3 regions of the Streptomyces sp. G45 genome follow, and region 3 is predicted to be linked to each of the others. Evidence: riboswitches for the same ligand, from Rfam matches in the RefSeq annotation. Region 3 holds a riboswitch; each other region holds the start of a gene.

Region 1 (6,542 bases), 5.4 Mb from region 3:
GCTCAGATTGTGCGGCGGCATGTTGGTCGCCATGCCCACGGCGATGCCGGACGAGCCGTTCACCAGGAGGTTCGGGTAGGCCGCCGGGAGGGCGACGGGCTCCATCTCCTGGCCGTCGTAGTTCGGCGTGAAGTCGACCGTGTCCTCGTCGATCGACTCCGTCATCAGGGACGTGGCGTCGGCCATGCGGCATTCCGTGTACCGCATCGCGGCGGGCGGGTCGTCGTTGCCCAGGGAGCCGAAGTTGCCGTGGCCGTCGACCATGGGCAGGCGCATGGAGAAGGGCTGCGCCATGCGCACCAGGGCGTCGTAGATCGACGCGTCGCCGTGCGGGTGCAGCTTGCCCATGACCTCGCCGACGACGCGGGCACACTTGACGTACCCGCGCTCGGGGCGCAGGCCCATCTCGTTCATCTGGTAGACGATGCGCCGCTGGACCGGCTTCATGCCGTCACGGGCGTCCGGCAGGGCGCGGGAGTAGATGACCGAATAGGCGTACTCGAGGAAGGAGCCCTGCATCTCATCCACGACGTCGATGTCGAGGATCTTTTCCTCGAAGTCGTCGGGCGGCGGGGTCTTCGTGCTGCGGCGGGCCATCGCTGCTGCGGCTCCTTCACCAACAAGTGCGGGATCTGACGCCGACCATTGTGGACCGTCCCACTGACAACCCCGACCACGACCCGGGCCCGGACGCGCCGCAACCAGGCGGTCGGCCGCCTCGGCGGGCGCCGTGCCGAGGGGGTGCGTCACCCTGGGGGAGCGCCTTGGGAGGGAGCGCCACGCCCAGCTTGGGGGAGCCCCCTGTAGCCCGGGGGCGCGCCACCCGCGGAGGGCGATCGCGCCCGCGCCCGCCCCTGCGCCCCCCATTCGTCAGCCCGCGCCCGCCCCCGCGCCCCCATCCGTCAGCCCGCCCCCGCCCCCGTCACCCCCGCGCGGTAACACGATCACGCCCACGGCGAACGCCGACTACGCCGAGGGCGGAGCGGGAACTTCGCCAGGTGTCAGCACGCTTGCTTACAGTGGCAGGACTGGCAGCACCTACTGAGGATTCAGCGATCGAAGGGACGTACATGCCCATGGGTCACACGGCCACGGCCGAAGCCGGCTCCGGCGGCCTGACAGCGACCGAGCACCGGCTGGCCAACGGCCTGCGCGTGGTGCTCTCCGAGGACCACCTGACCCCGGTCGCCGCGGTCTGCCTCTGGTACGACGTGGGGTCGCGCCACGAGGTGGAGGGCCGCACGGGCCTTGCCCACCTGTTCGAGCACCTGATGTTCCAGGGCTCGAAGCAGGTGCACGGCAACGGCCACTTCGAGCTGGTACAGGGCGCGGGCGGCTCGCTGAACGGCACCACCAGCTTCGAGCGCACCAACTACTTCGAGACGATGCCCGCCCACCAGCTGGAGCTCGCGCTCTGGCTGGAGGCCGACCGCATGGGCTCCCTCCTGTCGGCGCTCGACGAGGAGTCGATGGACAACCAGCGCGACGTGGTGAAGAACGAGCGCCGCCAGCGCTACGACAACGTTCCGTACGGCACGGCGTTCGAGAGGCTCACCGCCCTGTCGTACCCGAAGGGCCACCCCTACCACCACACGCCGATCGGCTCCATGGCCGACCTGGACGCCGCCACCCTCGACGACGCCCGGCAGTTCTTCCGCACGTACTACGCGCCGAACAACGCCGTCCTCTCCGTAGTGGGCGACATCGACCCGGAGCAGACGCTCGCCTGGATCGAGAAGTACTTCGGCTCCATCCCGTCGCACGACGGCAAGCAGCCCCCGAGGGACGGCTCGCTGCCCGAGCGCATCGGCAAGGAGCTGCGCGAGGTCGTCGAGGAGGACGTCCCGGCCCGCGCCCTGATGGCCGCCTACCGCCTCCCCGAGGACGGCACCCGCGCGTGCGACGCCGCCGACCTGGCGCTCACGGTCCTCGGCAGCGGCGAGTCCTCCCGGCTCTACAACCGCCTGGTGCGCCGTGACCGCACGGCCGTGACCGCGGGCTTCGGCCTGCTGCGGCTCGCCGGGGCGCCCTCGCTCGGCTGGCTCGACGTGAAGACCTCCGGCGACGTCGAGGTCCCCGTCATCGAGGCCGCCGTCGACGAGGAGCTGGCCCGGTTCGCCGAGGAGGGCCCCACTCCGGAGGAGATGGAGCGCGCCCAGGCCCAGTTGGAGCGCGAGTGGCTCGACCGGCTCGGCACGGTGGCGGGCCGCGCCGACGAACTGTGCCGGTTCGCCGTCCTGTTCGGCGACCCGCAGCTCGCCCTGACCGCCGTCCAGCGCGTCCTGGACGTCACCGCGGAGGAAGTCCAGGAGGTCGCCAAGGCCCGCCTGCGCCCCGACAACCGCGCGGTCCTGGTCTACGAGCCCGTGGCCGCCGAGGCCGCCGCCGACGAGACCGAGCAGGAAGAAGAGGAGGCGGCGAAGTGACCGAGACGGAGACGCCCGTGACGATGGAGTTCCACCCCCAGCCCCAGGCGGGCGCCGCCAAGCCCTGGGCGTTCCCGGCCCCCGAGCGCGGCGCTCTGGACAACGGCCTGACGGTGCTGCGCTGCCACCGCCCCGGCCAGCGGCTCGTGGCCGTCGAGGTCCACCTCGACGCGCCCCTGGACGCCGAGCCCCAGGGCCTCGACGGCGTCGCCACGATCATGGCGAGGGCCTTCTCCGAAGGCACCGACAAGCACTCCGCGGAGGAGTTCGCCGCCGAGCTCGACCGCTGCGGCGCCACGCTCGACGCCCACGCGGACCACCCCGGCGTCCGCGTCTCCCTGGAAGTGCCCGTCTCCCGCCTGCCCAAGGCGCTCGGCCTGCTCGCCGACGCCCTGCGGGCGCCCGCCTTCGCGGACAGCGAGATCGAGCGCCTGGTGCGCAACCGCCTGGACGAGATCCCGCACGAGACCGCCAACCCCGCGCGCCGCGCCGCCAAGGAGCTGGCCAAGCAGCTCTTCCCGGCGACCGCCCGCATGTCCCGCCCGCGCCAGGGCACGGAGGAGACGGTCACCGCGATCGACTCCGCCGCCGTCCGCGCCTTCTACGAGAAGCACGTGCGCCCCGCGGCGGCCACCGCCGTCGTCGTCGGCGACCTCACGGGCACCGACCTGGACGCCGTCCTCGCCGACACCCTCGGCGCCTGGACCGGCGGCCCGGCCGAGCCGCGCCCGGTGCCCCCGGTGACCGCCGACGACAGGGGCCGGGTCGTCATCGTGGACCGCCCCGGCGCCGTGCAGACGCAGCTCCTCATCGGCCGCGTCGGCGCGGACCGGCACGCCCGCGTGTGGCCCGCCCAGGTCCTCGGCACGTACTGCCTGGGCGGCACCCTCACCTCGCGCCTCGACCGCGTCCTGCGCGAGGAGAAGGGGTACACATACGGGGTGCGCGCCTTCAGTCAGGTGCTGCGCTCCGCGCCGGACGGCTCCGGCAGCGCCATGCTCGCCATCAGCGGCTCCGTGGACACGCCCAACACGGGCCCGGCGCTCGACGACCTGTGGAAGGTGCTGCGCACCCTCGCCGCGGAGGGCCTCACGGACGCCGAGCGCGACGTCGCCGTGCAGAACCTGGTGGGCGTGGCCCCGCTGAAGTACGAGACGGCCGCGGCGGTCGCCGCCACCCTCGCCGACCAGGTCGAGCAGCACCTCCCGGACGACTTCCAGGCCCATTTGTACCGGCAGTTGGCCGAGACCGGCACCGTCGAGGCCACCGCGGCCGTCGTCAGCGCCTTCCCGAGCGACCGCCTGGTGACGGTCCTCGTGGGTGACGCGGCGCAGATCGCGGAGCCCGTGAAGGCGCTCGGCATCGGCGAGGTGACGGTCGTCACCGGCTGAGCGGCGGGCCCGCCGCCACGCGCATGGCCGGGCCCGCCGCCACGCGCATGGCCGGGCCCGCCACTGCGCGCATGGCCGGGCCCGCCACTGCGCGGGCCGACAGGCCCGCCGCCACCCCCGCCAAGCAGGTTCGGCACCGCCCGGACAAACCGGCACCAACACCGCGTAACTCAAGGGACCCCGGAGGCTCAAGAAGCCCCTGGGGTCCCTGCATGCCGCCATATGTCCGAATTGACAGGGAGGTTGGGTGTCTGCCGTGTGGCGTGCGCTACAAAAGCCGGGATCCGTTTGTCGATTGAAAGAAGAGCCGTTTAGCGTCGATCCGGCTGTCCGTCAGGCAGTACGCCGCGTCCGCGGCACCGGACAGTCATCGCCGAGTCCCCGTACGGCGCGAGCCAGGGGAGCCGGGGACCCAAGTCCCCTGGGGTGAATCGGACGCCTTGCCGCGCGGCGAGGAGCCCGTAGGAGACCTTCCTGCTCCGAACCCGTCAGCTAACCCGGTAGGCGAGAAGGAAGGAAAGGACCAGCCGCTTCATGGCGCTCATCCGCCCGACCGGCAAGCACCGCCGCCCGAGCCGCCTCACGCGCACCACGGCCAGCGCCGCCGGTGTCGCCGCGCTCACCACCACCGGCGTCATCTCGGGCCTCGCCGCTCCGGCGCTCGCCGCCGACGCGCCCGCCGACCACGCGACCACCGGCCTGACCCCGGCCATCTCCGTCGGCGACTCCCTGGCCAGCGAGATCGACACGCAGGCCGCCGTGCAGAAGCAGGCCGCCATCGACGCCGCGGCGCAGAAGCAGGCCGAGGAAGCGGCGCGCCAGAAGGCCGCCGAGCAGAAGCGCCGTGCGGAGGCCGCCGCGAAGGCCAAGGCGGAGGCCAAGGCGAAGAAGGAGCGCGAGGCCCGTGAGGCCCGCGAGGCCAAGGAGCGCGCCGCCCGCGACGCCGAGCGCAAGCGCCTGAACGCCTACGTGGCCCCGGTCAGCGGCTCGTACGTCTCCACCGCCTACAAGGCGGGCGGCGGCATGTGGTCCTCCGGCAGCCACACCGGCATCGACTTCCACGCCGCGTCCGGCACCTCGGTCAAGGCCGTCGGCGCGGGCACCGTCGTCGAGGCGGGCTGGGGCGGCGCCTACGGCAACAACGTCGTGATCAAGATGAACGACGGCACGTACACGCAGTACGGCCACCTGTCCTCCCTCAGCGTCACCGTCGGCCAGACCGTGACCCCCGGCCAGCAGATCGGCCTGTCCGGCTCCACCGGCAACTCCTCCGGCCCGCACCTCCACTTCGAGGCCCGCACCGGCGCCGACTACGGCTCGGACATCGACCCGATCGCGTACCTGCGCTCCCACGGCGTCAACGTCTGACCCGGCACGCGTCGCCCTCGACGCGACCTCACCGTACGAAAGCCGTACGAAAGCCCCGGCTCCCCGTGCCGGGGCTTTCGGCGTCACGGGACCGGAAGCCCGAAGTCCGAAGCGCAATCCCCCCCCGGGAGCCCAATGCCCGGGGCCGAGGCTCGTCCGGCCCGAGGCCCGACCGGCCCATACCCCGGGACCTGGGACCTGTGGCCAAAAGATATCCATGGAATCCGCGCACCGTCGGAAAACCCGGCCCCCTGCCATAGAGTCCGTAGAGCCCATAGAGCCCTTGGCATCCAAAGAGCCCTCGGGCATAAGGGGAATTGACGCGGAGGTCCGTCATGCGTATTCCCGCACACTCGGTGTGCACGGCCATCCGGGACGACATCGTCGCCGGTGTCTACGAACGCGGCACGCGCCTCACCGAAGAACTGCTGGCCCGACGCTACGGAGTCTCCCGCGTCCCCGTGCGCGAGGCCCTGCGCACCCTGGAGGCGGAGGGCTTCGTCGTCACGCGCAGGCACGCGGGCGCATGCGTCGCCGAGCCCACCGAGCAGGACGCCGCCGACCTCCTCGAGGTCCGCACGCTCCTGGAGCCGCTGGCCGCCGCCCGCGCCGCGCAGCGGCGCACGGACGCCCATCTGAAGGTGCTGCGCGGCCTCGTGCGGCTCGGCCAGGAGCGGGCCCGGCGCGGCGGCGGCGAGGAACTGCGCTCGCTCGACGCCTGGTTCCACGAGACGCTCGCCCAGGCCTCCGCGAGCCCGGGCCTGATCGCCCTGCTCACGCAGTTGCGCCACAAGATGGCGTGGATGTACGTGGAGCAGGTCCCGGCGGTGCCCGAGCGGACCTGGGCGGGGCACGCCGCGGTCGTCGACGCCGTCGCCCGCCGCGACATGGAGCGCGCGCGGGCGCTCACCACCCTGGACGCCGAGCGCGCGGCGTCCGCCTGCCGTCCCCGTATCGCGGGTACCGCGGGCCGCGCCGGACGTGTGAGGGATTCGCAACACGCCGTCAACAGAGTGGGCGTACGGAATTAACGGCGGCGCCGTACACAAGGAACGGGGAAAGGCGCGCCGCCGAGTTTCAGAGCGTGCGGGCGTCCAGTGCTTCCGGTATTCCCTTTCCGTGCCCGGCGCGTCTCGTCGTACCAGGTAATCCCGAATGATTTCCGGGCGCCCGGCGCCGCCGTGGCGCACTCGGGAAGACAGCCGTGGCGCACTCGGGAAGACATAAGCGCGGGCACGCCCTTGAAGAACGCGAAAACGGCGGAGCCGCGTGGACCCAGAAGGGGCCCGCGCGGCTCCGCCGTACGGTGTCCGACAGTGTCAGACGGTCTCCGGAAGCTCCTCAAGGCCCTCCGCGA
Region 2 (6,542 bases), 2.5 Mb from region 3:
AGGCCATCGAGGACGGCGAGCGCACCGAGCTGCGCGAGGAGCTGGGCGACGTCCTGCTCCAGGTCGTCTTCCACGCCCGGATCGCCGAGGAGGACCCGGACGAGCCGTTCTCCGTCGACGACGTGGCGGCCGCGATCGTCGACAAGCTCATCCACCGTCACCCGCACGTCTTCGGCGACGACACCGCGGCGACGCCGGAGGAGGTCAAGGAGCACTGGCTGCGCACCAAGGCGGAGGAGAAGCGGCGCACCTCCGTGACGGAGGGCATCCCCCTCGGCCAGCCCGGCCTCGCCCTCGCGGCGAAGCTCGCCTCGCGCGTGCGCACGGCGGGCCTGGACGTCCCCCTTCCGCAGGGGGAGGGCGTGGGCTATGCCCTGCTGGCCATGGCCGTCCGCGCGGAGTCCGAGGGCGTCGACCCGGAGGCGGCGCTGCGGGCCGCGGCCCGCGCCTACCGGGACGCGGTGCGCGCAGCGGAGGCGTAGCCCTCGCGGCAGAGTTTTAGCCCGTCCGGCGTTTGAGGACGAGGCCGAAGGCCGATTGACGGGGGTGCCAGGGGGCGGAGCCCCATGGTTTCGGGGAAGGGGTGGGTCTGGGGCGCCCCCGCGAGGGACCGGATACCGTCGGCCCCATGCACCACCCGCACCAGCCCACACCCCCCGAGCCGGAACTCTTCACCTGGGCGTTCGCCAGCGACCCGTACCCGGCGTACGCCTGGCTGCGCCAGCACGCCCCCGTCAGCAAGCGGCAGCTGCCAAGCGGCGTGGAGGCCTGGCTCGTCACCCGGTACGCGGACGCCCGCCAGGCGCTCGCCGACCAACGGCTCAGCAAGAACCCGGCCCACCACGACGAGCCCGCGCACGCGAAGGGCAAGACCGGCATCCCGGGCGAACGCAAGGCCGAGCTGATGACCCACCTGCTCAACATCGACCCCCCGGACCACACTCGTCTCAGACGTCTGGTGTCCAAGGCGTTCACGCCGCGCCGCGTGGCCGAGTTCGCCCCGCGCGTCCAGGAGCTGACCGATCAGCTGATCGACCGGTTCGTCGAACGCGGCGAGGCCGACCTCATCCATGAGTTCGCCTTTCCGCTCCCCATCTACGCCATCTGCGACATGCTCGGCGTACCGCGTGAGGACCAGGACGACTTCCGGGACTGGGCGGGCATGATGATCCGGCACGGCGGGGGCCCCAGGGGCGGGGTCGCCCGGTCGGTGAAGAAGATGCGCGGCTACCTCGCCGAGCTGATCCACCGCAAGCGCGAGGCGCCGGGCGACGACCTGATCTCGGGGCTGATCCGCGCCTCCGACCACGGCGAGCACCTGACCGAGAACGAGGCCGCCGCGATGGCGTTCATCCTCCTCTTCGCCGGGTTCGAGACCACCGTCAACCTCATCGGGAACGGCACATACGCGCTGCTCACCCACCCCGACCAGCGCGAGACCCTGCAGAAGTCCCTCGACGCGGGCGACACGGGCCTGCTGGAGACCGGCATCGAGGAACTGCTGCGCTACGACGGGCCCGTGGAGCTGGCCACCTGGCGGTTCGCCACCGAGCCGCTGCGCATCGGCGGGCAGGACATCGCCGTCGGCGACCCCGTCCTGGTCGTGCTCGCCGCCGCCTACCGCGACCCGGACCGCTTCCCCGACCCCGACCTGCTCGACCTGGCGCGCCGCGACAACCAGCACCTCGGCTACGGCCACGGCATCCACTACTGCCTCGGCGCGCCGCTCGCCCGCCTGGAGGGCCAGACCGCGCTCGCGACCCTGCTCCGCCGCCTACCGGACCTCCAACTCGCCGTAGAACCGGAGGAGTTGAGGTGGCGTGGCGGGCTCATCATGCGCGGCCTGCGGACCCTGCCGGTGGAGTTCACTCCGCGCGCACGCTGACACGCCGTCAAAGCTGTGACTTTCACGTGATCTGCGCTGCATCGACTTGTGACTGACGTTCGACTGCGGCTACGTTCACGACGACTCGGCACCCTGACGCACCACGTGCCGCAGTCGTCCTGTCGTCGCGCGAAAGGCATCTGCATGCTCTCCGGCCAAGGCCGTCACCGCCGTCCCCGTCAGGCCCCGGCGATCGTCGTCGCCGCGGGAGTCACCGGCTCCGCCCTCGCCCTGCCGCTGTTCGCCGCCACCGGCGCGAGCGCGGCGGACGCGGGCACCTGGGACCGGGTCGCGGACTGCGAGAGCGGCGGCGCGTGGAGCGCGGACGAGGGCAACGGCTACTACGGCGGCCTCCAGTTGTCCCAGGAGACCTGGGAGGACTACGGCGGCCTCGCCTACGCGCCGAGCCCCGACCAGGCCAGCCGCTCCCAGCAGATCGACATCGGCGAGAAGGTCCTCGCCGACCAGGGCCCGAAGGCCTGGCCGCACTGCGGCCCCGCGTCCGGCCTCAGCAAGGGCGGCGAGAAGGCCGACGTCGACCCGGGCCTGCCGGTCACGCCGGAGCGCTCCAGCGGGTCCGCCGACGGTTCCTCCGGCGGCGGCAAGGACGGCGGCAAGGACGGCGGCAAGGAGACCTCCGGCGAGGCGTCCCGCGACGGCGCGGACTCCGACGGTTCCCGCGACGCGCGAGACAAGGATCACGAAGCCGGTGACACCGCCCGCGAGGACAAGGGCGAGAGCAAGGGCACCGGCAAGCACCGCAAGCCCGACGCGGACACCGGGGCCGACGGCGCCGACCAGGACGCCGACAAGGACGCCGACCAGGACACCGGCAAGGACGGCGAGCGGACCCGGCCCGGGAAGGGCGACGCGACGCCGCCCGGCGACTCCGAGCGCCCTGAGCGCCCCGAGGGCTCCGAGGACCCCGCCGACGCCCCCTCCGGGCGCCACCGCGGCCCCAGCGGCGACCCCTCCGCGCCCGGCGGCCCGGACGCCACGGAGGGCCGCGCGGGCGGCGCCGCGGACGGCTCCGACGGCGGCGGGCGGCACGCCTCGCGCGGCGAGGCGCGGGGCGAGGGTGGCGCGCGGGACACGGGCGACGCCCGTGGCACCTACACGGTCCGCTCCGGCGACAACCTCTCAACCATCGCCGACACCCACGACCTTGACGGCGGCTGGTCCTCCCTCTACGAGGGCAACAAGAACACCGTCGGCGGCGACCCGGACCTCATCCTGCCCGGTCAGCGGCTCGAACTGGGCGAGGGCCAGGCTGCGGACGCAGCGCGGAAGTAGAGGTTCCGGGGCTCCAGTTGGCGGTCGACTTGGCCGTTAATGTCCGGTTTAAAGATGGTGAGGGGCAAGTGAGAGATGGGTCTCAGAGGCCCTGATCGTCTTTGAAATTCGGGCGATTGCCTGTCTACGGTCAGGACCGCTCGCCACAGCGGGCCCCGCCGGTCGGTACGCCGAATCCTGCCAACGGCCGGACGGGAACAGTCGTCGCTTCGAGCGCCGAAGGCAGGAGCGGGGGACCCAAGGTAAGCGCCGGGCCCGGCCGTTGAGAGACGGCCAGGAACGGCTAGGGGTGAAGCCGCGCGCTAGGACGCGCGGCCGGGCAACTGACCGGCCCGAACCCGACAGCTCACCTCGCAGGCGTCGGTGAGGGGATCACTCCATGCTGCGTTCCGGCAAGGGCAAGCACCGCCGTCCGACCAAGCTCGACAAGGCCACCCGTGCCGCCACCGTCGTCGGTGTCACCGGCGCCGCCGTCGCCGCTCCGCTGATGGCCGCGGGCACCGCCAACGCCGCCACCGCCTCCGAGTGGGACCGCGTCGCCCAGTGCGAGTCCGGCGGCAACTGGTCGATCAACACCGGCAACGGCTACTACGGCGGCCTCCAGTTCTCGGCCTCCACCTGGGCCGCGTACGGCGGCACCCAGTACGCGCCGACCGCCGACAAGGCCACCAAGGCCCAGCAGATCGCCATCGCCCAGAAGGTCCTCGCGGGCCAGGGCAAGGGCGCCTGGCCGAAGTGCGGCGTGGGCCTGTCCAGCGCCCCGTACAACGGCGGCGGCGCCACCCAGCAGCAGCCGCAGCAGCAGACCCAGCAGCAGCACCAGCAGCGCCCGCAGCAGCAGGCCCAGCCGCAGCAGCAGGCTCAGCCCCAGCAGCAGCCGCAGCAGCAGGCCAAGCCGCAGCCGCGCCCGCAGCAGGCCGCCCCGCAGCAGGCCGCCCCGAAGACCGTCCAGACCCCGACCGGCAAGGTCGTCAAGAAGGGCGACGGCGAGTACAAGGTCGAGTCCGGCGACACCCTCTCCAAGATCGCCGCGGAGCACGGCGTCAAGGGCGGCTGGCAGAAGCTCTACCAGCTCAACGACGACATCGTCGACGACGCGGACGTCATCTACCCGGGCCAGCAGCTGCACCTCAGCTGACCTCCGGGGCCCCGCCCGCCCCGGCCCCCGGCCGGTGGCCTCCCGTCCCCACGGGCTCACCGCCCCGGTGCGCGCACCCGCTGCCGCGCCGGGGCGGTACCTTTTGTTGCGTAGGCTTTTGTTCCGTACGCAAACTTTTGTGCCCGGGTTCCGTCCAAGGGCTGGGCGGTCGGCTGGCCGATGCCCCGGAGCCGGTTAGGCTCGTGTCGCGGGGGCCAGCGCGGCCCCCTGGAACACCCGCGCACCCCGCGTACCCCGCGTCACATCCCAGAAGGAGATGCTCGTGCCGTCCATCGACGTCGTCGTAGCCCGGGAAATCCTGGACTCCCGCGGCAACCCCACGGTCGAGGTCGAGGTCGGCCTCGACGACGGATCCACCGGCCGTGCCGCCGTCCCGTCCGGCGCCTCCACCGGCGCCTTCGAGGCCATCGAACTGCGTGACGGAGACGCCAACCGCTACGGCGGCAAGGGCGTCGAGAAGGCCGTCCTCGCCGTGATCGAGCAGATCGGCCCGGAGCTGGTCGGCTACGACGCCACCGAGCAGCGCCTGATCGACCAGGCCATGTTCGACCTGGACGCCACCGACAACAAGGGCTCCCTCGGCGCCAACGCCATCCTCGGCGTCTCCCTCGCCGTGGCCCACGCCGCCTCCGAGGCGTCCGACCTGCCGCTCTTCCGCTACCTGGGCGGCCCGAACGCGCACCTGCTCCCGGTGCCGATGATGAACATCCTGAACGGCGGGTCCCACGCGGACTCCAACGTCGACATCCAGGAGTTCATGATCGCCCCGATCGGCGCGGAGTCCTTCTCCGAGGCCCTGCGCTGGGGCGCCGAGGTCTACCACACGCTGAAGAAGGTCCTGAAGAACAAGGGCCTGTCCACCGGCCTCGGCGACGAGGGCGGCTTCGCCCCGAACCTGGAGTCCAACCGCGCCGCCCTCGACCTCATCGTCGAGGCCATCAAGCAGGCCGGTTACGTCCCCGGCGAGCAGATCGCGCTCGCCCTCGACGTCGCCGCGTCCGAGTTCTACAAGGACGGCGCCTACGAATTCGAGGGCAAGTCCCGCTCGGCCGCCGAGATGACCGAGTACTACGAGGAGCTGGTCTCCGCGTACCCGCTGGTCTCCATCGAGGACCCGCTGTACGAGGACGACTGGGACGGCTGGAAGATCATCACCGAGAAGCTGGGCGAGAAGGTCCAGATCGTCGGCGACGACCTCTTCGTCACCAACCCCGAGCGCCTCCAGCGCGGCATCGACGAGAACGCCGCCAACGCCCTGCTCGTCAAGGTCAACCAGATCGGCTCCCTGACCGAGACCCTGGACGCCGTCGAGCTGGCCCAGCGCAACGGCTTCAAGTGCATGATGTCCCACCGCTCCGGCGAGACCGAGGACGTCACCATCGCCGACCTCGCCGTCGCGGTGAACTGCGGCCAGATCAAGACCGGCGCCCCGGCCCGCTCGGACCGCGTCGCCAAGTACAACCAGCTGCTCCGCATCGAGGAGATCCTCGACGACGCGGCGGTGTACGCGGGCCGCTCGGCGTTCCCGCGGTTTCGCTCCGCGAACCAGTAAGCACAGCAAGGGCTAAGGCCTAGCCAGTCGTACGTACGTCCCCGTACTCGGTCCCGTACCGTGTGCGGGGACGTACGCACGTAGTGGGGAGGCGGACATGGCAGTGAAGAACCGGGACCGGTTCTCCACCGCGACGCGGCTGAAGCTGCTCGGTGAGCAGACCGCGGAGCGCGTCTACCGCTCCCAGACCAAGCGCCAGGCCCGCCGCTCCCGGCTCACCGGCCGCGCGGCCCTGCTCGTCCTCGTGGTCTGCTCGCTGGTCGTGGCGCTCGCGTACCCGATACGGCAGTACGTGTCCCAGCGCGCCGAGATCGCCGAGCAGCGCCAGAAGCAGGCCGAGCACCGCGAGAACGTCGAGCGCCTGCGCGACGAGAAGGCCCGCTGGCAGGACGACGCGTACGCCGAGCAGCGCATCCGCGACCGGCTGCACTACGTGCTGCCCGGCGAGACCGGCTTCACGGTGATCGACCCCGAGGCGACCGCCCGCCACCGCGGCGACGACGGCGGCACCGACCGGCCCTGGTACTCGAACGTCTGGGACGGCGTCGACAAGGCCGACCGCGCCGGTCGCACCGGCTCCGCCGACTCAGCCGATTCCTCCGGCTCCGCCGACGACAACTGACACCTCCGTACGTCCGTACGGAACTGACCGA
Region 3 (6,542 bases):
GCGTCCAGCTCCCGCAGCGCGAACACCACGTCGACCAGGTCCGCGTCCGTCTCGCCCATGCCCGCGATCAGGCCCGAGCAGGCGGACAGACCGGCGGCGTGCGCCTTGCGCACGGTGTCGACCCGGTCGGCGTAGGTGTGGGTCCTGGTGATGGCGCCGTACGTCGCCTCGGAGGTGTTGAGGTTGTGGTTGTAGGCGTCCGCGCCCGCGCCGCGCAGCCGCTCCGCCTGCCCGTCGGAGAGCAGGCCGAGGCAGGCGCACACCTCGACGCCCTCGTTCTGCTCCTTGATCGTCTTGATGGTCTCGGAGACCCGGTCGACGTCCCGGTCCGTCGGGCCGCGCCCGCTCGCCACCAGGCAGACCCGCTTGGCGCCGCCCGCGAGCCCGGCCGCCGCGGCCTTGGACGCCTCGTCGGGCTTCAGCCAGGTGTACTTCAGGATGCCGGTGTCGGCGCCGAGCCGCTGCGAGCAGTACGAGCAGTCCTCGGGGCACAGCCCGGACTTCAGGTTGACCAGGTAGTTGAGCTTCACCCGCCGACCGAACCAGTGGCGCCGCACCTTTCCGGCCGCCGCCACCACGTCGAGCAGGTCGTCGTCGGAGGTCGCGAGCACGGCCAGCGCCTCGTCACGGGTCGGCGGCTCGCGCCGAAGCCCCTTGTCCACCAGCGTGTTGAGCAGATCCATGGCGCCGATCCTCGCGTACGCCCGTCCTTCTGACCATGGAGAAACCCCACAACAGAAGCCAGGAGAGGTGTGGGTATCGCCACACCATGACCCAGTGGCGCGACGGCTAGGGTCTGTGCACTGTCTACAAACGCCGTACCCGGACGACCCGTCCGGACGACGACCTGGAGGGCCCATGGCGAGCGCGCCGTTCGACTGGATCGACGAGCGGGCCCGGGCGCGCGAGCGGGCGGGCCTGGTACGGACCCTGCGCCCGCGCCCGGCCGAAACCGCCCTGCTCGACCTCGCGGGCAACGACTACCTGGGCCTCGCCCGCCACCCCGAGGTGACCGAGGGCGCGGCCGCCGCCGCCCGCCGCTGGGGCGGCGGGGCGACCGGCTCCCGCCTGGTGACCGGCACCACCGAACTGCACGCGGAACTGGAGCGCGAGCTGGCCGACTTCTGCGGCGCCGAGGCGGCCCTCGTGCTGTCCTCCGGGTACGCGGCGAACCTCGCGGCCGTCACCGCCCTCGCCCCGCACGGCTCCCTGATCGTGTCGGACGCGGGCAACCACGCCTCGCTGATCGACGGCTGCCGCCTGGCGCGCGGCACGACGCAGGTCGCCGCGCATGCGGACCCCGACGCCGTGCGCAAGGCGCTCGGCGGCCACGACGGGCCCGCGATCGCGGTCACGGACTCGGTGTTCTCGGTGGACGGCGACGCCGCGCCGCTCGCCGCACTCGCCGCCGCCTGCCGGGAGTTCGGCGCGGGCCTGCTCGTGGACGACGCGCACGGCCTCGGGGTGCTCGGCGACGGCGGGCGCGGCGCCCCGCACGCGGCGGGCCTCGCGGGCGCCCCCGACACCGTCGTCACCGTCACCCTGTCGAAGTCCCTCGGCAGCCAGGGCGGCGCCGTCCTCGGCCCGGCCCGGGTCATCGACCACCTGGTCAACACGGCCCGGACGTTCATCTTCGACACCGGCCTCGCGCCCGCCGCGGCCGGGGCGGCGCTCGCGGCACTGCGCCTGCTGCGCCGCGAGCCGGAGCGCGCCCGGCGCGCGCGGGCGGCGGCCGCGCGGCTGCACGGGCTGCTCGTGGGGGAGGGGCTGTCGGCGGTGCGCCCCGACGCCGCCGTCGTCTCGGTGCGTGCCCCGTCGCCGGACGCGGCGGTGCGGTGGGCGGCCGACTGCCGGGAGGCGGGTCTCGCGGTGGGGTGCTTCCGTCCGCCGTCGGTTCCCGACGGGGTCTCGCGGTTGCGGCTGACCGCCCGCGCCGACCTGGGCGAGGCGCAGCTCGCCGAGGCCGTACGTGTGATCAGCCGCACCGCTCCTGACGCCTGAGGCGGGGCGTCCGGACCGGGGTCAGGGGTTCGGCGCACCGCTCAGGGCCTCGTCACAGGGCGTCGACGAAGCCCTTCCAGGACGCGGGGGAGAAGAGCACGGCCGGGCCCGCCGTGTCCTTCGAGTCGCGCACGGCGAGCAGGCCCGCGAAGGGGCCGGTGCCGAGCGGGGCCGTCTCCACGCAGTTGTTCATTCCTGTGCTGCGGCTGCTGCGCCGCCACCGCGCGTCCCTGAGAGACATGCTGGAGGGAACGTACCGAGGCAGTGCAGTCATAGTGCCTCCTTACGCGCCGTGACCTAATCCGGCGATGAAGTCCATTGAATCCTGAACGGAAAGCGCCTGTCCCTGGAGAGAGTTGAAGGCGTTGGTGTACGCCCTGAGGTCTTCTTTCCGTTCGAGGTAGAGGCTACTCGTCAAATGGTCGAGAACGACCACATCCAGATCAGAAATGTTCGGAAAGGAGAGAATTACGAACGGGCCGCTGACGCCGATGTGCTCACCGGCCGCGAACGGCAGCACTTGGAGCCGGACGTGCGGCAGCTCCGCCGCCTCCAGCAACCGCCGGAGCTGTCCCGCGAGCACCTCGGGGCCGCCCACCGGCCGCCGCAGCACCGCCTCGTCGAGGATCACGCCCAGTTCCAGCGGCGGTTCGCCGCGCAGCACGTCCTGGCGCGCGAGCCGTACCTGGACCAGCGCCTCCACCTGGTCGTCGGGCAGCCCGCCGAGCGCGGCACGTGTCACCGCGCGGGCGTACTCGGGGGTCTGGAGCAGGCCGGGGACCACGGCGTTCTCCAGCGAACGCACCCGGCAGGCCTGCGACTCCAGGCTGATGAAGTCCCGGTACGCGGGCGGCAGCAGGCCCCGGTAGGCGTGCCACCAGTGGTGCCGCCCGTCCTCGTCGTCCCCGCCCGCGAGCGCGACGAGCAGCTCGCGCAGGTGCGGATCGCGCACCTCGTACGCTTCGAGCAGCAACCGCACGTCCGCGGCCTTGACTCCGCTGCGGCCCGTCTCGATCCGGCTGACCTTGGACTGGTGCCAGCCGACGAGTGAGGCCGCGGCGCCACTGGTGAGCCCGGCCCCGGTGCGCAGCGCCCGCAATTCCGCGCCGAGTTTGCGGCGGCGCACCGCGGGGCCGTACTGCATGTCCGACTCCTTCCGGACGTTTCGCGCCAACCGTGGGGAACGGTGGGGGAACCGCCAGTCTGGCGCCCAAATACGGTCTGCCGTCGCAGAGTTCACCGCTTCGAGCGACAGATATATGCACATCTCGGTGGATCGCCGCACGTGACCGCCTTCGGAGTGGCACTCTGGCGCAAAGCACCAGCTCCGGGACCGCCCTCAGGGTTCTTCCGCGTTTCCTCCGCCGCGAGTCGGAGTCCGGTCCCGGCGGGAAAGGGACGGCACCGCCATGGCAGACCACCAGGAAGCATCAGTCACCCTGCCGAGTGATCCGGTCTCGGTCTCCGCCGCCCGTAGCTACGTGGGAGAGGTCCTCGCCGAGTGGGGCCTGCCCGCAGGCGCGGACGTGGCCGACACCGTACGGCTCATCGTCTCCGAGCTCGCCACCAACGCCGTGCAGCACACGCTCGGCCTGTCGCCCACGTTCACGGTCGACCTCCGGCTCGAACGGGACGAGCGGCTGCGCATCGGCGTCACGGACAGCCATCCGCGCTTCCCCAAGCGCCTGCCCGCCGCCGTCCAGCAGGACAACGGCCGGGGGATGGTCATCATCCGCTGGCTCACCGCCGAGTGCGGCGGCAGGCTCACGGTCTGTCCCACGCCGGAGGGCGGCAAGACGGTGTGGATCACCTTGCCGTGGTCGGTCCCGGTCCAGGGCTAGCTCGTTCGGTCGCGGTCCAGGACCCGGGGCAGCGCGCCCCACAGCACGGCGCACACCAGCAGCGTGGCCGCGCCCGCGCACACACCGCCCGTGCGGTTCGACGCGACGTCGACGACGAGCAGCACCGACCCGGAGAGCGCGAGCGTCAGGACGCCGAGGCCGACCGCGGCGAGCCGTGACGACACCCGCACGATGAGCGGCTTCGCGCCGCGCCCGAAGAGCCCGCGGTGCAGCGCGGCGGGCGCCGTGAACAGCGCGGCGGAGACCACCGCGAGCAGCAGGGTGGTGATGTACGTGGCGCGTTGCACGCTGTCGAGCGAGGGGAACCGCGGCGAGAAGGCGAGCGTGAGCAGGAAGGCGAACAGGATCTGTACGCCGGTCTGGGTGACCCTCAGCTCCTGGAGCAGCTCGGAGAAGTTGCGGTCGGCGCGCTCCAGCGGGGTCTCGTTGCGGCTCCGCGCGGGGTCGTGGCTCCGCGTCTCGTCGCCGCTGCGCGCCTGGTCGCGGCTGTGCGCCGGGGAGCCGGGGGTGTCCTGGGCTGAGTGCGGGGGATCGTGGTCGGCCATGGTCCACGAGTATCCGTGCGGGGCGGCTCCACGCCCCCCAGGCCGGGCCCCGGCGCGTTGCCGCCGGGGCCGGAGCCGGGCGGGCCGCCACCGCCGCGCGGTGGGGCGCCCGCCCTCAGGGCCGGTCGGCCCTGTCGTGCTTCGGGGTCAGCGGACCCTGCCGTACCAGACGTTCTTCGTCCAGATCTTCTCGAGCCGCACCACGGTGCCGGTCTTCGGGGCGTGCCAGATCCTGCCCTTACCCGCGTATATGCCCACGTGGTAGACGTTCCGGCCGGAGTGGAAGAACACCAGGTCGCCGTGGGTGCGGTTGGCGGCGGACACATGGCGGGTCTTGTTGTACTGCTGGGCGGCGGTGCGCGGGAGCTTCTTGCCCACGCGCTTGTACGAGTAGAGAGTCAGTCCCGAGCAGTCGAACCGGTTCGGCCCGACGGCGCCGTAGCGGTAGGGCGATCCCTTCTTGGACGCCGCGACCTTCAGCGCCTTCGTCCCGTGCGAGGTGGCCGCCTCCGCGCTCGACGTGAGCCCGGGGGCGACGATGGTGCCGCCGACGGCGGCGAGCGTCAGAGCCGAGGCCGTACCGGCCCTCGTCAGCAGCGACGGAACACGATTGAGCGCAGTCATGCGCAACCCTTCGTCAGCCGCCTGTGAAGGATGACCTGTCGGGTTCGGGCAGGCGAAGATGCCCGGCCGCGCATGCGACTTCACCCCAAGGACCGTCCGGGTTGTCCGGGCGGCCCGCCGTGCTGGGTCCTCCACTCCTGCCGGTGCACAGATGTCGACCGGGCATCCGGACGGCGGCAGGACTCGGCGTCCGCCCGGACCGCCCCGCCGCCTGTGGCGGGGGCTTGTCGTCGGAAGGGATCTTCACCCGAGAGAGGCCGAAAAGCCGAGCCGAATCGGCGGTATGTGAGGCTACTCACGACTGACCCGTTCAGGTGGACAGAGGCCGAATGCGTCTCAGGTCACACTCGCTGGTGATTGCCCGATCAGCGACGGAAGGCCCGATTCCGGCTGTCGCGTAAGGGAGTTGGCCATCTATTGAGGTGCTGTTTGCCGACCCTCGACTACACAGGACAGGGGATTGCGTGTAGTCGGTTCCCGGCTGTAACCCGACGCGGGGCCGCGTCCGCCCGGACCGGCAACGGGCGGACGGCGCGGGCGCGCCCCGGCCGTGGCGCGCTTCACAGGGAGCGGTGGTACCGGCGCACCTCTCCGGGCGGCGCGGAGCGGGGTCCCGGTGGCGTCGGGTTTGGCACGCCGCGCGCCCGTCCGCCGACGCCGGGCGGGCCGGATCCCCGGTCCGTCCGGTGCCGGGGGCGGGGCCCGCGGTGCGGTGCGTGGCGCTGGCGGAGGGGCTTGCGGGGTTAACGAGGGGGGCGCGGAAGCGTCACGGGTCGGTGGGGTTCCGATTCACTGGCCCGGTGGCACCGTCACGCGCTTGGCGCGGCGTTCCCCGTCGAGGACGCGCAGGGCCCGCGCCAGCGTCTCGGCGTGCACCTCGCTCTCGCCCCGCTGGTGCATGAGCGCCAGCGCGTCCCGCAGCCGTGTGGCCCCGCTGACCAGGGCCTGCGCGGCTCGCAGCCCGCCGTACGTGGTGTCGGCGCGGGCCGGGTTGATCCGGCCGACGAGGTCCACCACCGACAGATAGGCGTCGATCAGCTCGCCCTCGGCGCGGGTGAGCGCGGGCAGCGGCGGCAGTTCGGGCGGCAGCACCGGAGCCTCACCTTCCGTCCGGGCGCGTGCCCTTGCGGCTCGGAATGATCCGGTCCACCAGGCCGTACTCCACCGCTGCCGCCGCGTCGAGCACGGTGTCGCGCTCGATGTCCTCCGCGACCTGCTCCGGGCTGCGCCCCGTGTGGCGGACCAGCATCTCCTCCAGGAGGGCGCGGGTCCGCCGCAGCTCGGCGGCCTGGATCTCCAGGTCGGTCGGCTGCCCCCGCACCGGCTCGGGCAGCTCCGGCTGCCCGAGGACCACCCGGGCGCCCGGCAGGATGGACCGCTTCCCCGGCGTGCCCGCGGCGAGCAGCACCGCGGCGGCGGCCGCGGCCTGGCCCAGGCAGACGGTCTCCACCTCGCAGGACGTGTAGCGCAGCGTGTCGTAGATCGCCGTCGTCGCGCTGAACGAGCCGCC

Evidence for each region. Region 3 has a riboswitch for cyclic di-AMP ahead of ACOBQU_RS33530 (C40 family peptidase). Riboswitches for the same ligand answer to the same signal wherever they lie in the genome.
Region 1: it holds a riboswitch for cyclic di-AMP, as region 3 does, so the genes downstream of both, ACOBQU_RS09910 (M23 family metallopeptidase) here and ACOBQU_RS33530 (C40 family peptidase) in region 3, are expected to answer to the same signal.
Region 2: it holds a riboswitch for cyclic di-AMP, as region 3 does, so the genes downstream of both, ACOBQU_RS22890 (transglycosylase family protein) here and ACOBQU_RS33530 (C40 family peptidase) in region 3, are expected to answer to the same signal.

What each region holds. Positions count from the first base shown of each region.
Region 1 covers NZ_JBMUZU010000001.1:2,508,260-2,514,801, reverse strand. The annotation lists gene ACOBQU_RS09925 (DNA gyrase/topoisomerase IV subunit A) at 1-597, opposite strand, end outside; gene ACOBQU_RS09920 (M16 family metallopeptidase) at 1,071-2,426, shown strand; gene ACOBQU_RS09915 (M16 family metallopeptidase) at 2,450-3,817, shown strand; cyclic di-AMP (ydaO/yuaA leader) riboswitch at 4,179-4,338, shown strand; gene ACOBQU_RS09910 (M23 family metallopeptidase) at 4,352-5,185, shown strand; gene ACOBQU_RS09905 (GntR family transcriptional regulator) at 5,521-6,216, shown strand; gene ACOBQU_RS09900 (HPr family phosphocarrier protein) at 6,505-6,542, opposite strand, start outside.
Region 2 covers NZ_JBMUZU010000001.1:5,423,594-5,430,135, forward strand. The annotation lists gene ACOBQU_RS22875 (nucleoside triphosphate pyrophosphohydrolase) at 1-482, shown strand, start outside; gene ACOBQU_RS22880 (cytochrome P450 family protein) at 629-1,885, shown strand; gene ACOBQU_RS22885 (transglycosylase family protein) at 2,030-3,178, shown strand; cyclic di-AMP (ydaO/yuaA leader) riboswitch at 3,383-3,553, shown strand; gene ACOBQU_RS22890 (transglycosylase family protein) at 3,558-4,316, shown strand; gene eno (phosphopyruvate hydratase) at 4,594-5,889, shown strand; gene ACOBQU_RS22900 (FtsB family cell division protein) at 5,987-6,511, shown strand.
Region 3 covers NZ_JBMUZU010000001.1:7,875,197-7,881,738, forward strand. The annotation lists gene bioB (biotin synthase BioB) at 1-683, opposite strand, end outside; gene ACOBQU_RS33505 (8-amino-7-oxononanoate synthase) at 859-2,001, shown strand; gene ACOBQU_RS33510 (DUF397 domain-containing protein) at 2,054-2,275, opposite strand; gene ACOBQU_RS33515 (helix-turn-helix domain-containing protein) at 2,285-3,145, opposite strand; gene ACOBQU_RS33520 (ATP-binding protein) at 3,411-3,842, shown strand; gene ACOBQU_RS33525 (DUF6328 family protein) at 3,839-4,408, opposite strand; gene ACOBQU_RS33530 (C40 family peptidase) at 4,556-5,032, opposite strand; cyclic di-AMP (ydaO/yuaA leader) riboswitch at 5,036-5,188, opposite strand; gene ACOBQU_RS33535 (hypothetical protein) at 5,822-6,124, opposite strand; gene ACOBQU_RS33540 (ATP-dependent Clp protease proteolytic subunit) at 6,132-6,542, opposite strand, start outside.